3 regions of the Enterobacter sp. 186315 genome follow, and region 2 is predicted to be linked to each of the others. Evidence: predicted binding sites of a transcription regulator. Region 2 holds the regulator's gene; each other region holds the start of a gene.
The links. Region 2 encodes Fur, which represses iron uptake genes when iron is present. Its sites were predicted from a motif close to ATAATAATGAGAACNACTATCAA; they were not measured.
Positions count from the first base shown of each region.

Region 1: a site for Fur is predicted at 1,821-1,843, ahead of gpmA (2,3-diphosphoglycerate-dependent phosphoglycerate mutase). Genes of this name have one in related genera too.
Region 3: a site for Fur is predicted at 2,054-2,076, ahead of exbB (tol-pal system-associated acyl-CoA thioesterase). Genes of this name have one in related genera too.

Region 1 covers NZ_JBPTTK010000023.1:4,222-7,497, reverse strand. Annotated here, with positions in the region: gene galK (galactokinase) at 1-628, shown strand, start outside; gene galM (galactose-1-epimerase) at 622-1,662, shown strand; gene gpmA (2,3-diphosphoglycerate-dependent phosphoglycerate mutase) at 1,868-2,620, shown strand; gene aroG (3-deoxy-7-phosphoheptulonate synthase AroG) at 2,682-3,276, opposite strand, start outside.
Region 2 covers NZ_JBPTTK010000013.1:38,386-41,661, forward strand. Annotated here, with positions in the region: gene ybfF (esterase) at 1-312, shown strand, start outside; gene ybfE (LexA regulated protein) at 442-729, shown strand; gene fldA (flavodoxin FldA) at 886-1,416, shown strand; gene fur (ferric iron uptake transcriptional regulator) at 1,706-2,152, shown strand; gene chiQ (ChiQ/YbfN family lipoprotein) at 2,251-2,577, opposite strand; gene chiP (chitoporin ChiP) at 2,625-3,276, opposite strand, start outside.
Region 3 covers NZ_JBPTTK010000020.1:12,477-15,752, forward strand. Annotated here, with positions in the region: gene ACSVHP_RS18400 (SDR family oxidoreductase) at 1-743, shown strand, start outside; gene exbD (TonB system transport protein ExbD) at 831-1,256, opposite strand; gene exbB (tol-pal system-associated acyl-CoA thioesterase) at 1,261-1,992, opposite strand; gene metC (cystathionine beta-lyase) at 2,244-3,276, shown strand, end outside.

The DNA.
Region 1 (3,276 bases), on a different contig from region 2:
TCAGCTGATCTCCGCGCTCGGCAAGAAAGAGCACGCGCTGCTGATCGACTGCCGCACGCTCGGCACCAAAGCGGTTCCCCTGCCGCAAGGCGCGGCGGTCATCATCATCAACAGCAACTTCAAGCGCACCCTTGTAGGCAGCGAGTACAACACCCGCCGCCAGCAGTGCGAAACCGGCGCGCGCTTCTTCCAGCAGCCTGCCCTGCGCGACGTCACGCTCGAAGAATTTAACAAAGTGGCCCACGAGCTTGACCCGGTAGTGGCGAAGCGCGTGCGCCACGTTCTGACGGAAAACGCCCGCACCGTGGAAGCGGCCTCAGCGCTGGCGCAAGGCGACCTGAAACGCATGGGCGAGCTGATGGCAGAATCTCACGCCTCCATGCGCGATGATTTTGAAATTACCGTTTCGCAGATCGATACCCTGGTTGAAATCGTGAAAGAGGCCATCGGCGACAAAGGCGGCGTGCGCATGACCGGCGGCGGCTTTGGCGGCTGCGTGGTGGCGCTGGTACCGGAGGCGTTAGTTCCCGTCGTACAGGACGCGGTGGCGAAACAGTACGAAGCCAAAACCGGGATCAAAGAAACCTTCTATGTATGTAAAGCATCGCAAGGAGCAGGACAGTGCTAAACGAAACGCCAACCCTCGCACCGGACGGTCTGCCTTATCGCCTGTTAACCCTGCGCAACGGCGCGGGGATGGTGGTGACGGTGATGGACTGGGGCGCAACGTTACTCTCCGCGCGCGTGCCTCTGCCTGACGGCAGCGTGCGTGAAACCTTGCTCGGCTGCGCGTCGCCGGAGCAATACATTAACCAGTCGGCTTTCCTCGGCGCATCGGTTGGCCGTTACGCTAACCGCATTGCTAAAAGCCGCTTTGAGCTGGACGGCGTGAGCTATTCGCTGCTGCCAAGCCAGGGCGAAAACCAGCTGCACGGCGGGCCGGACGGCTTTGATAAGCGCCGCTGGAAAATTGTGCGCCAGAACGACGGCGAAGCGCTGTTTTCCCTGGACTCCCCCGACGGCGATCAGGGATTCCCGGGCAACCTCACGGCCACCGCGCGTTTTACCCTGACCGACGATAACCGTATCGCTATCGAGTATCGCGCAACGGTTGATAAGCCCTGCCCGGTCAACCTGACCAACCACGCCTATTTCAATCTCGACGGCAACCAGTGCGACGTTCGCAACCACAAGCTTCAGATCCTGGCGGATCGCTATCTGCCGGTGGATGAAATGGGGATCCCGTATCAGGGGCTGAAAGCGGTAGACGGCAACAGCTTTGATTTCCGCCAGGCTAAAGCGATTGCGCAGGATTTCCTCAGCGATGACGATCAGCGCAAGGTAAACGGCTACGATCATGCCTTCCTGCTTGAGGCGAAAGGCGACGTGAAACAGCCCGCCGCGCACGTCTGGTCAGCGGATGAAAAGCTGCAAATGACGGTCTACACCACCGCCCCTGCCCTGCAATTCTATTCCGGCAACTTCCTCGGCGGCACCACGGCGCGCGAACATGACGAGTACAGCGACTGGCAGGGTCTGGCGCTGGAAAGCGAGTTCCTGCCCGACAGCCCAAACCACGCCGACTGGCCTCAGCCGGACTGCGTTCTGCATCCGGGTGCGGAGTACGTCAGCGTCACCGAGTATCACTTTATTCCTCGTTAATCTTTAGCCCTCCGTCCGGAGGGCTTTTTTCTGCGCACCTTGCTGAAATTACCGCCGATTGCAGACAAAAACGTAACCCTGAATTCACAAGCACCTTACACTGAGGGACTATTTTCGCTATGGTTATGGTTAAGCGTTGCCGCTGGCAGTCGCACGGCAATATAATGAGAATTGTTATCATTCTAAAATGCTTGAGGAGTAAGAAATGGCTATTACTAAGCTGGTTCTGGTGCGCCACGGCGAAAGCCAGTGGAACAACGAAAACCGCTTCACCGGTTGGTACGACGTTGATCTGTCCGAGAAAGGCGTAAGCGAAGCGAAAGCGGCAGGTAAACTGCTGAAGGAAGAAGGCTTCAGCTTTGATTTTGCTTACACCTCTGTGCTGAAACGTGCCATCCACACCCTGTGGAACGTGCTGGACGAACTGGATCAGGCCTGGCTGCCGGTTGAGAAATCCTGGAAACTGAACGAGCGTCACTACGGTGCGCTGCAAGGTCTGAACAAAGCTGAAACTGCTGAAAAATACGGTGACGAGCAGGTTAAACAGTGGCGTCGCGGTTTCGCGGTGACTCCACCAGAGCTGACCAAAGACGACGAGCGCTATCCGGGCCACGATCCGCGTTACGCGAAGCTGACCGATGCAGAGCTGCCGCAGACGGAAAGCCTGGCGCTGACCATCGATCGCGTTGTGCCTTACTGGAACGAAACTATTCTGCCACGCCTGAAAAGCGGCGAGCGCGTCATTATCGCGGCTCACGGTAACTCCCTGCGTGCGCTGGTGAAATACCTGGACAACATGGGCGAAGACGAGATCCTCGAACTGAACATCCCAACCGGCGTGCCGCTGGTGTATGAGTTCGACGAAAACTTCAAGCCAATCAAACATTACTATCTGGGTAACGCTGACGAAATCGCTGCAAAAGCGGCGGCGGTAGCGAACCAGGGTAAAGCGAAGTAATTTTCGCCGGACATAAAAAAAGCGTGGAGCCCTCCACGCTTTTTTATTGTCTGAACCAGAGTTAGCCGCGACGCGCTTTTACCGCATTCGCCAGCTGACGCAGGATGGTGTCGGTGTCTTCCCAGCCGATGCAGGCGTCGGTCACGCTCTTACCGTAAACCAGCGGCTCGCTGCCTTCCAGGTTCTGATTGCCTTCAACCAGATGGCTTTCGATCATCACGCCGATCACCGCGTTCTCACCGTTCGCAATCTGCTGACACACGTCCGCACCCACTTCCATCTGCTTCTTAAACTGCTTGCTGGAGTTGGCGTGGCTGAAGTCGATCATCACCTGCGGGGCCAGACCGGCTTTTTCCAGACCGGCTTTCACTTCTGCCACGTGTTTTGCGCTGTAGTTCGGCTCTTTACCGCCGCGCAGAATGATATGGCAGTCGCCATTTCCGCTGGTGTTAACAATGGCGGAGTGGCCCCATTTGGTCACGGACAGGAAGCAGTGCGGCGCCCCTGCGGCGTTAATCGCGTCGATAGCCACCTTAATGGTGCCGTCGGTACCGTTTTTGAACCCGACCGGGCAGGAAAGACCGGACGCCAGCTCGCGGTGAACCTGAGATTCCGTGGTGCGCGCACCGATCGCGCCCCAGCTCATCAGGTCCGCC
Region 2 (3,276 bases):
GAAGAAGGCGTGGTGCAGTTTTTGCTGAAATCCTTCGTCGACGGCGAGTGGCGCTTCAACGTGCCGGTGCTCTGGGATCAGTATCCCCATATCGTCGGCTGGGAGCCGGTTCCGGCCTGGCACCACCCTACCCTCTTCGTGCGCGGCGGTAATTCGCCGTACGTTACCGAAGCCTGCCGCGATGAATTGCTTAAGCAGTTCCCCGAGGCGCGCGCGCATGTGATCGCCGGTGCCGGACACTGGGTTCATGCCGAAAAACCGGACGCCGTGCTGCGCGCCATCCGCCGCTATCTCTCTGATACCGCTAATTGATTAAAAAGGCAGCGACTGGAAGGCCGCGGGCTTCCAGTCGTTGGCGTGCCGTTTTCGGTGATGTATGATGGCGCGCTTATCGCCCGGGCTATAGCAGGGCGGCTTGTTTTCCCCCGAAGTCTCAAAATCATGGCCAAAGAACAAACGGACCGCACGACAATAGATCTGTTCGCGAATGAGCGTCGCCCGGGACGTCCTAAGACAAATCCGCTTTCGCGTGATGAACAGCTGCGTATCAATAAACGCAACCAGCTTAAACGCGATAAAAATCGTGGGCTTAAGCGCGTCGAATTAAAGCTCAACGCCGATGCCGTTGACGCGTTAAACGAGCTGGCCAGCGCCCGCGACATCAGCCGCAGCGAGCTGATTGAAGAGATGCTGATCGCCCAGCTTGAACAGCTGCACGGCAAGGCATAAGTCTTAAAATCCCCTTTATCCTCTTTTTTCATGTAGCAGAGAGTGCAGTCCTGCGTGATAGCTGTTTCCGCAGGGTTGTCTGTTCTGCTATTATTGCCCTTATCCGTGGACAAATTGCGCCACCATACCATTAAGTTTCAAGAGGTTATTTTACTCATGGCAATCATCGGCATTTTCTTCGGCAGTGATACCGGCAATACCGAAAACATCGCAAAAAACATTCAAAAACAGCTCGGTAAAGACGTTGCCGATGTGCACGACATCGCCAAGAGCAGCAAAGAAGATCTCGAAGGCTATGACATCCTGCTGCTGGGTATTCCAACCTGGTACTACGGCGAAGCGCAGTGTGACTGGGACGATTTCTTCCCGACGCTGGAAGAGGTTGATTTCAACGGCAAGCTGGTTGCACTGTTCGGCTGTGGCGATCAGGAAGACTACGCGGAATACTTCTGTGACGCGCTGGGCACCATTCGCGACATCATTGAACCACGCGGCGCGGCCATCGTGGGCCACTGGCCAACCGCAGGCTATCACTTCGAAGCCTCTAAAGGTCTGGCAGATGACGACCACTTCGTTGGTCTGGCCATCGATGAAGACCGTCAGCCAGAACTGACCGCTGAACGCGTTGAAAAATGGGTGAAGCAGGTTCGCGAAGAGCTGAACCTCGACGACATTCTCAACGCCTGATATCCCGGTGGCGCAGCTTCGGTTGCGCCCGTTTCCAGGTGAAACCGATTAAATTAATTGCTACAAACTTTTAACTTTTTCGCTCAGACCTGTACAATATCCCCCGAGTTAAAGTGGATGACATCGGACAAGTTTGTCGGTGATCCCACGTTTTTATACGCATATTTTGCTTGAGACTTGCAGTTTTCATTTAGCCATGGCAGTTCTATAATGATACGCATTATCCCAGGCGCATTCTCAGTCACTTCTTCCTTAGAAGTGAATTGTTTAGCAACAGGACAGATTCCGCATGACAGACAACAACACCGCACTAAAGAAGGCTGGCCTGAAAGTTACGCTTCCTCGGTTAAAAATCCTTGAAGTCCTTCAGGGGCCAAACAATCACCATGTCAGTGCGGAAGACCTTTATAAGCGTCTTATCGACATGGGTGAAGAAATTGGACTGGCAACCGTTTATCGCGTGCTGAACCAGTTTGATGACGCGGGCATTGTTACCCGTCATAACTTCGAAGGCGGTAAATCTGTTTTCGAACTGACCCAGCAGCATCACCACGATCACCTGATCTGCCTCGACTGCGGCAAGGTTATTGAATTTAGCGATGATTCTATCGAATCACGCCAGCGTGAAATCGCAGCCCGTCACGGCATCCGCCTGACCAACCACAGCCTGTACCTGTACGGCCACTGTGCTGAAGGCGATTGCCGCGAGAACGATCACGCGCACGACGCGAAGTAAGCAAGCTTTCATACTCTGAGCCAGCCGCAAGGTTGGCTTTTTTTTGCATTAAAAAAGCCCGGTGGCGCTGCGCCACCGGGCATGATGATGACAACAACTTATTTATTGTTATTGCGTATCTCGTCCCAAATCCGATCGCAGCGCTTTGCCACTTCCTGATCGTTACCGGTTTTACGCGCCTGAATACAGGCCTGGTAATCCATCACGCGGACGTTTTCCTGATTAGCAAACTGCTCGTGCGCCTTCTCTTTCTTCAGCACGTTCAGCACGCTCTGGCAGGCTTCAATCTTCTCTGGCGACCCTTCCGCCGTATTAATGCAGGCGCTGTACGCCTCTTTCAGACGGGAATCCTCTTTAGCGGCCTGCGGCTGCGCGCACGCCACCAGCCCCGACGCCAGCAGCCCGACAATAACCATTTTTTTCATCATGTTCAGTCTCCATGTCGGCGGGACTCAGCCCGCCGGAAGGTTCATCAGAAGATAGTGAATGGGGCAATGACCATGAATTTCACGTCACGTTCATCCTGGAAGATGTTGCCGTAACCGCCCTCGTAGCTTGGGATATCGGAGTGGTTGTCGTACTGGGTGAAGTGCAGTTTGAACATCGTGCCTTTCGCACGGCCATCCTGAACGGTGTACATCGCGTCCAGGCTATAAGAAGACTCTTTCAGGCGGTAGTTCGGATCGTAGTAGGCGTCCGGGGTAGCCATATCGGCAGGTTTTGCATCCCATGCGTAAGCGTAAGACGCGCCCACCGCCCAGCCCGGCAGGTTCCAGTTCTTCAGATCATACATCGCGCCGAAGAAGACCGCTTTTTCGCCATCGGTGTTGAAGTCAGAGCGATTATCCCACCAGATATCCAGACGACCGTTTGAAGAGGCGTAGGTTGGCGTCATACGTTGCAGGAAGTAGCCCTGCTGGCCTTCCGCCTTAACCCAGGTCCCTTCCAGACGTAAATCCACCTGCCCGACCTTGTACCCGAAGGTCAGCGCCTGCAACCATGCGGTGCCGTCGTAAATGTCGTTCACGGTGCCGTTACTGGCTTTATCGCGGGTGCCGTAGAACTGATAGCTGGTGCTCAGCGGGCTACCGGCGATATCAAATTTGTAGCTGGCTTTCGCGAAG
Region 3 (3,276 bases), on a different contig from region 2:
AGGATCGTAAGGCGCTGGTGACAGGGGGCGATTCCGGTATCGGACGCGCTGCCGCCATTGCTTACGCGCGTGAAGGTGCTGACGTAGCTATTAACTATCTGCCCGCCGAGGAAGAAGATGCGCAGCAGGTAAAACAGCTGATTGAAGAGGCCGGGCGCAAAGCGGTGCTGATCCCCGGCGATTTGAGCGACGAATCCTTTGCCCGCTCGCTGGTGCATAAGGCGCACGAGGCCCTGGGTGGGCTGGACGTGCTGGCGCTGGTAGCCGGTAAACAGACGGCGGTGGAGAAGATTGCCGATCTGACAACCGAGCAGTTTAAGCAAACCTACGCGGTGAACGTGCTGGCGCTATTCTACATCACCCAGGAGGCGATCCCGCTGCTGCCGGCCGGTTCGAGCATCGTGACGACCTCGTCGATTCAGGCGTATCAGCCGAGTCCACACCTGTTGGACTATGCGTCCACCAAGGCGGCCATTCTCAACTACAGCCGCGGGCTGGCGAAACAGGTGGCGGAAAAAGGCATTCGCGTGAACGTGGTCGCGCCGGGTCCAATCTGGACGGCGCTGCAAATCTCCGGCGGTCAGACGCAGGATAAAATCCCGCAGTTTGGTCAGCAGACGCCGATGAAGCGCGCGGGCCAGCCGGCAGAGCTGGCACCGGTGTACGTCTATCTGGCGAGCCAGGAATCAAGCTACGTGACGGCAGAGGTGCACGGCGTGTGCGGTGGGGAACATCTGGCGTAATACTCAGATAGCGTTGCACGGACAACTCCCTCTCCTTTTGGGAGAGGGAATAAGCATTAAAAAAGGCAACTTACGTTGCCTTTTCTTTTATTTCGCTGCGGCTTTCTCTTCACCGACCAGCCCAATCTTCAGGTAACCCGCCTGATGTAGCGTGTCCATTACCCTCATCATGGTCTCGTAATCCACGGTTTTATCCGCGCGGAAGAAGACGGTGGTGTCTTTCTTGCCGCCCGTCAGCGTGTCCAGCGCCGGGATAACCGAGTCGTCGGTCACCGGATCGTTGCCGAGGAACATCGATTTATCGGCCTTCACCGACAGATAAATCGGTTTCTCAGGGCGCGGCTGCGGCTGGCTGGAAGAGGCCGGCAGGTTCACCTTCACGTCAACCGTCGCCAGCGGCGCAGCCACCATGAAGATAATCAGCAGAACCAGCATAACGTCGATAAACGGCGTCACGTTGATTTCATGCATTTCGCCGTTATCGTCCAGGTTTTCGTTAAGACGCATTGCCATAAGATCAACCTACGCGCAGTTTAGACGCAGCGTGAACCGGTTTAGCGGAGCTGGCGTTCAGATCCAAATCGCGGCTTTGCAGCAGCAGAACCTGCGCCGCAACGTCACCGAGTGTAGCTTTGTAGCTGCCAATCATACGCGCGAAGATGTTGTAGATAACCACCGCAGGAATCGCCGCAACCAGACCGATGGCCGTTGCCAGCAGCGCTTCTGCGATACCCGGCGCAACGACGGCCAGGTTAGTGGTTTGGGTCTGGGCGATGCCGATGAAGCTGTTCATGATGCCCCAGACGGTACCAAACAGACCAACGAACGGGGAAATGGCGCCGATGGTAGCCAGATAACCGTTACCGCGGCCCATGTAACGACCTACGGCCGCCACGCGGCGCTCCAGGCGGAAGCCGGTACGCTCTTTAATGCCGTCGTTATCGTCACTGCCTGCGGAGAGTTCCAGCTCGTTCTGAGCTTCGTTCACTAAAAGGGTGGTCAGGCTTTTCGCGTGGAAAGAGGAGGTCATGTCAGACGCCTGCTCCAGAGAGCGGGCTTCAGCCAGCTGCTTCTGTTCGCGCTTGAGGCGACGCTTTTGCGAAATAAGCTCAGCGCTCTTGCTGAAGAAAATAGCCCAGGTGACAACGGAGGCCAGGATCAGGCCGATCATCACAATCTTAACCACGATGTCAGCATGATGATACATGCCCCAGACGGAGAGATCCGTCTGCATCAAATTATTACCCACTCTGTATCTCCAGGACGCAAATCACAAAATCTGAGCATAATAATATCAAAACATCGTCGAATTGATAGTAGTTCTCATTAGTATTTACATATTGCCGCAAAATCGTTTCATTTTCCTTGCGCTTAAACAGGAAAAATTTTCTGAGCGCCAATTCTAGAAAATTTTGTGCTTATTCGAACAGCAGAGAAGCACACATTTTTACTTTCATGGTAGTCTGGACGTCCAGACGTATAAAAACAGGGTTGGCGAACATGACGAAGAAGCATCTTGATACCACGCTGGTACAGGCCGGACGCAGCAAAAAATATACTCAGGGCTCGGTGAACAGCGTGATCCAGCGGGCCTCCTCACTGGTATTTGATACCCTGGAGGAGAAAAAAATTGCCACGCGCAACCGCGCCAAAGGCGGGCTGTTTTACGGTCGTCGCGGCACCCTAACCCATTTCTCGCTCCAGGAAGCCATGTGCGAACTGGAAGGCGGCGCAGGCTGCGCCCTGTTCCCCTGTGGCGCGGCGGCCGTCGCCAATACCATTCTGGCGTTCGTGGAACAGGGTGACCACATCCTGATGACCAACACCGCCTACGAGCCGAGCCAGGATTTCTGCACCAAAATCCTCAGCAAGCTCGGCGTGACCACCGGATGGTTCGATCCGACGATCGGCGAAGGCATCGCAGAGCTGATCCAGCCCAATACCCGCATCGTGTTCCTGGAATCACCGGGGTCGATCACCATGGAAGTTCACGACGTCCCGGCGATCGTCAGGGCGGTTCGCAGCAAAGCGCCGGACGCCATTATCATGATCGACAATACCTGGGCGGCGGGCGTGCTGTTTAAGGCGCTGGAATTTGACATCGATATCTCGATTCAGGCGGCGACCAAATACCTGATTGGGCACTCCGACGGCATGATTGGCACGGCGGTGTCGAACGCCCGCTGCTGGGATCAGCTGCGTGAAAATGCCTACCTGATGGGGCAGATGGTGGACGCGGATACCGCCTACATGACCAGCCGAGGCATTCGCACGCTGGGCCTGCGCCTGCGTCAGCATCATGAAAGCAGCCTGAAAGTCGCCGAATGGCTGGCGCAGCATCCGCAGGTTGAGCGCGTGAACCACCCTGCGCTGCCGGGCAGCGTTGGGCATGAATTCTGGCAACGTGACTTTACGGGCAGCAGCGGCCTGTTCTCATTTGTGCTGAAAAAACGGCTGAGCAACGACGAGCTCGCCACCTATCTGGATAATTTTACCCTCTTTAGCATGGCCTACTCATGGGGCGGTTTTGAGT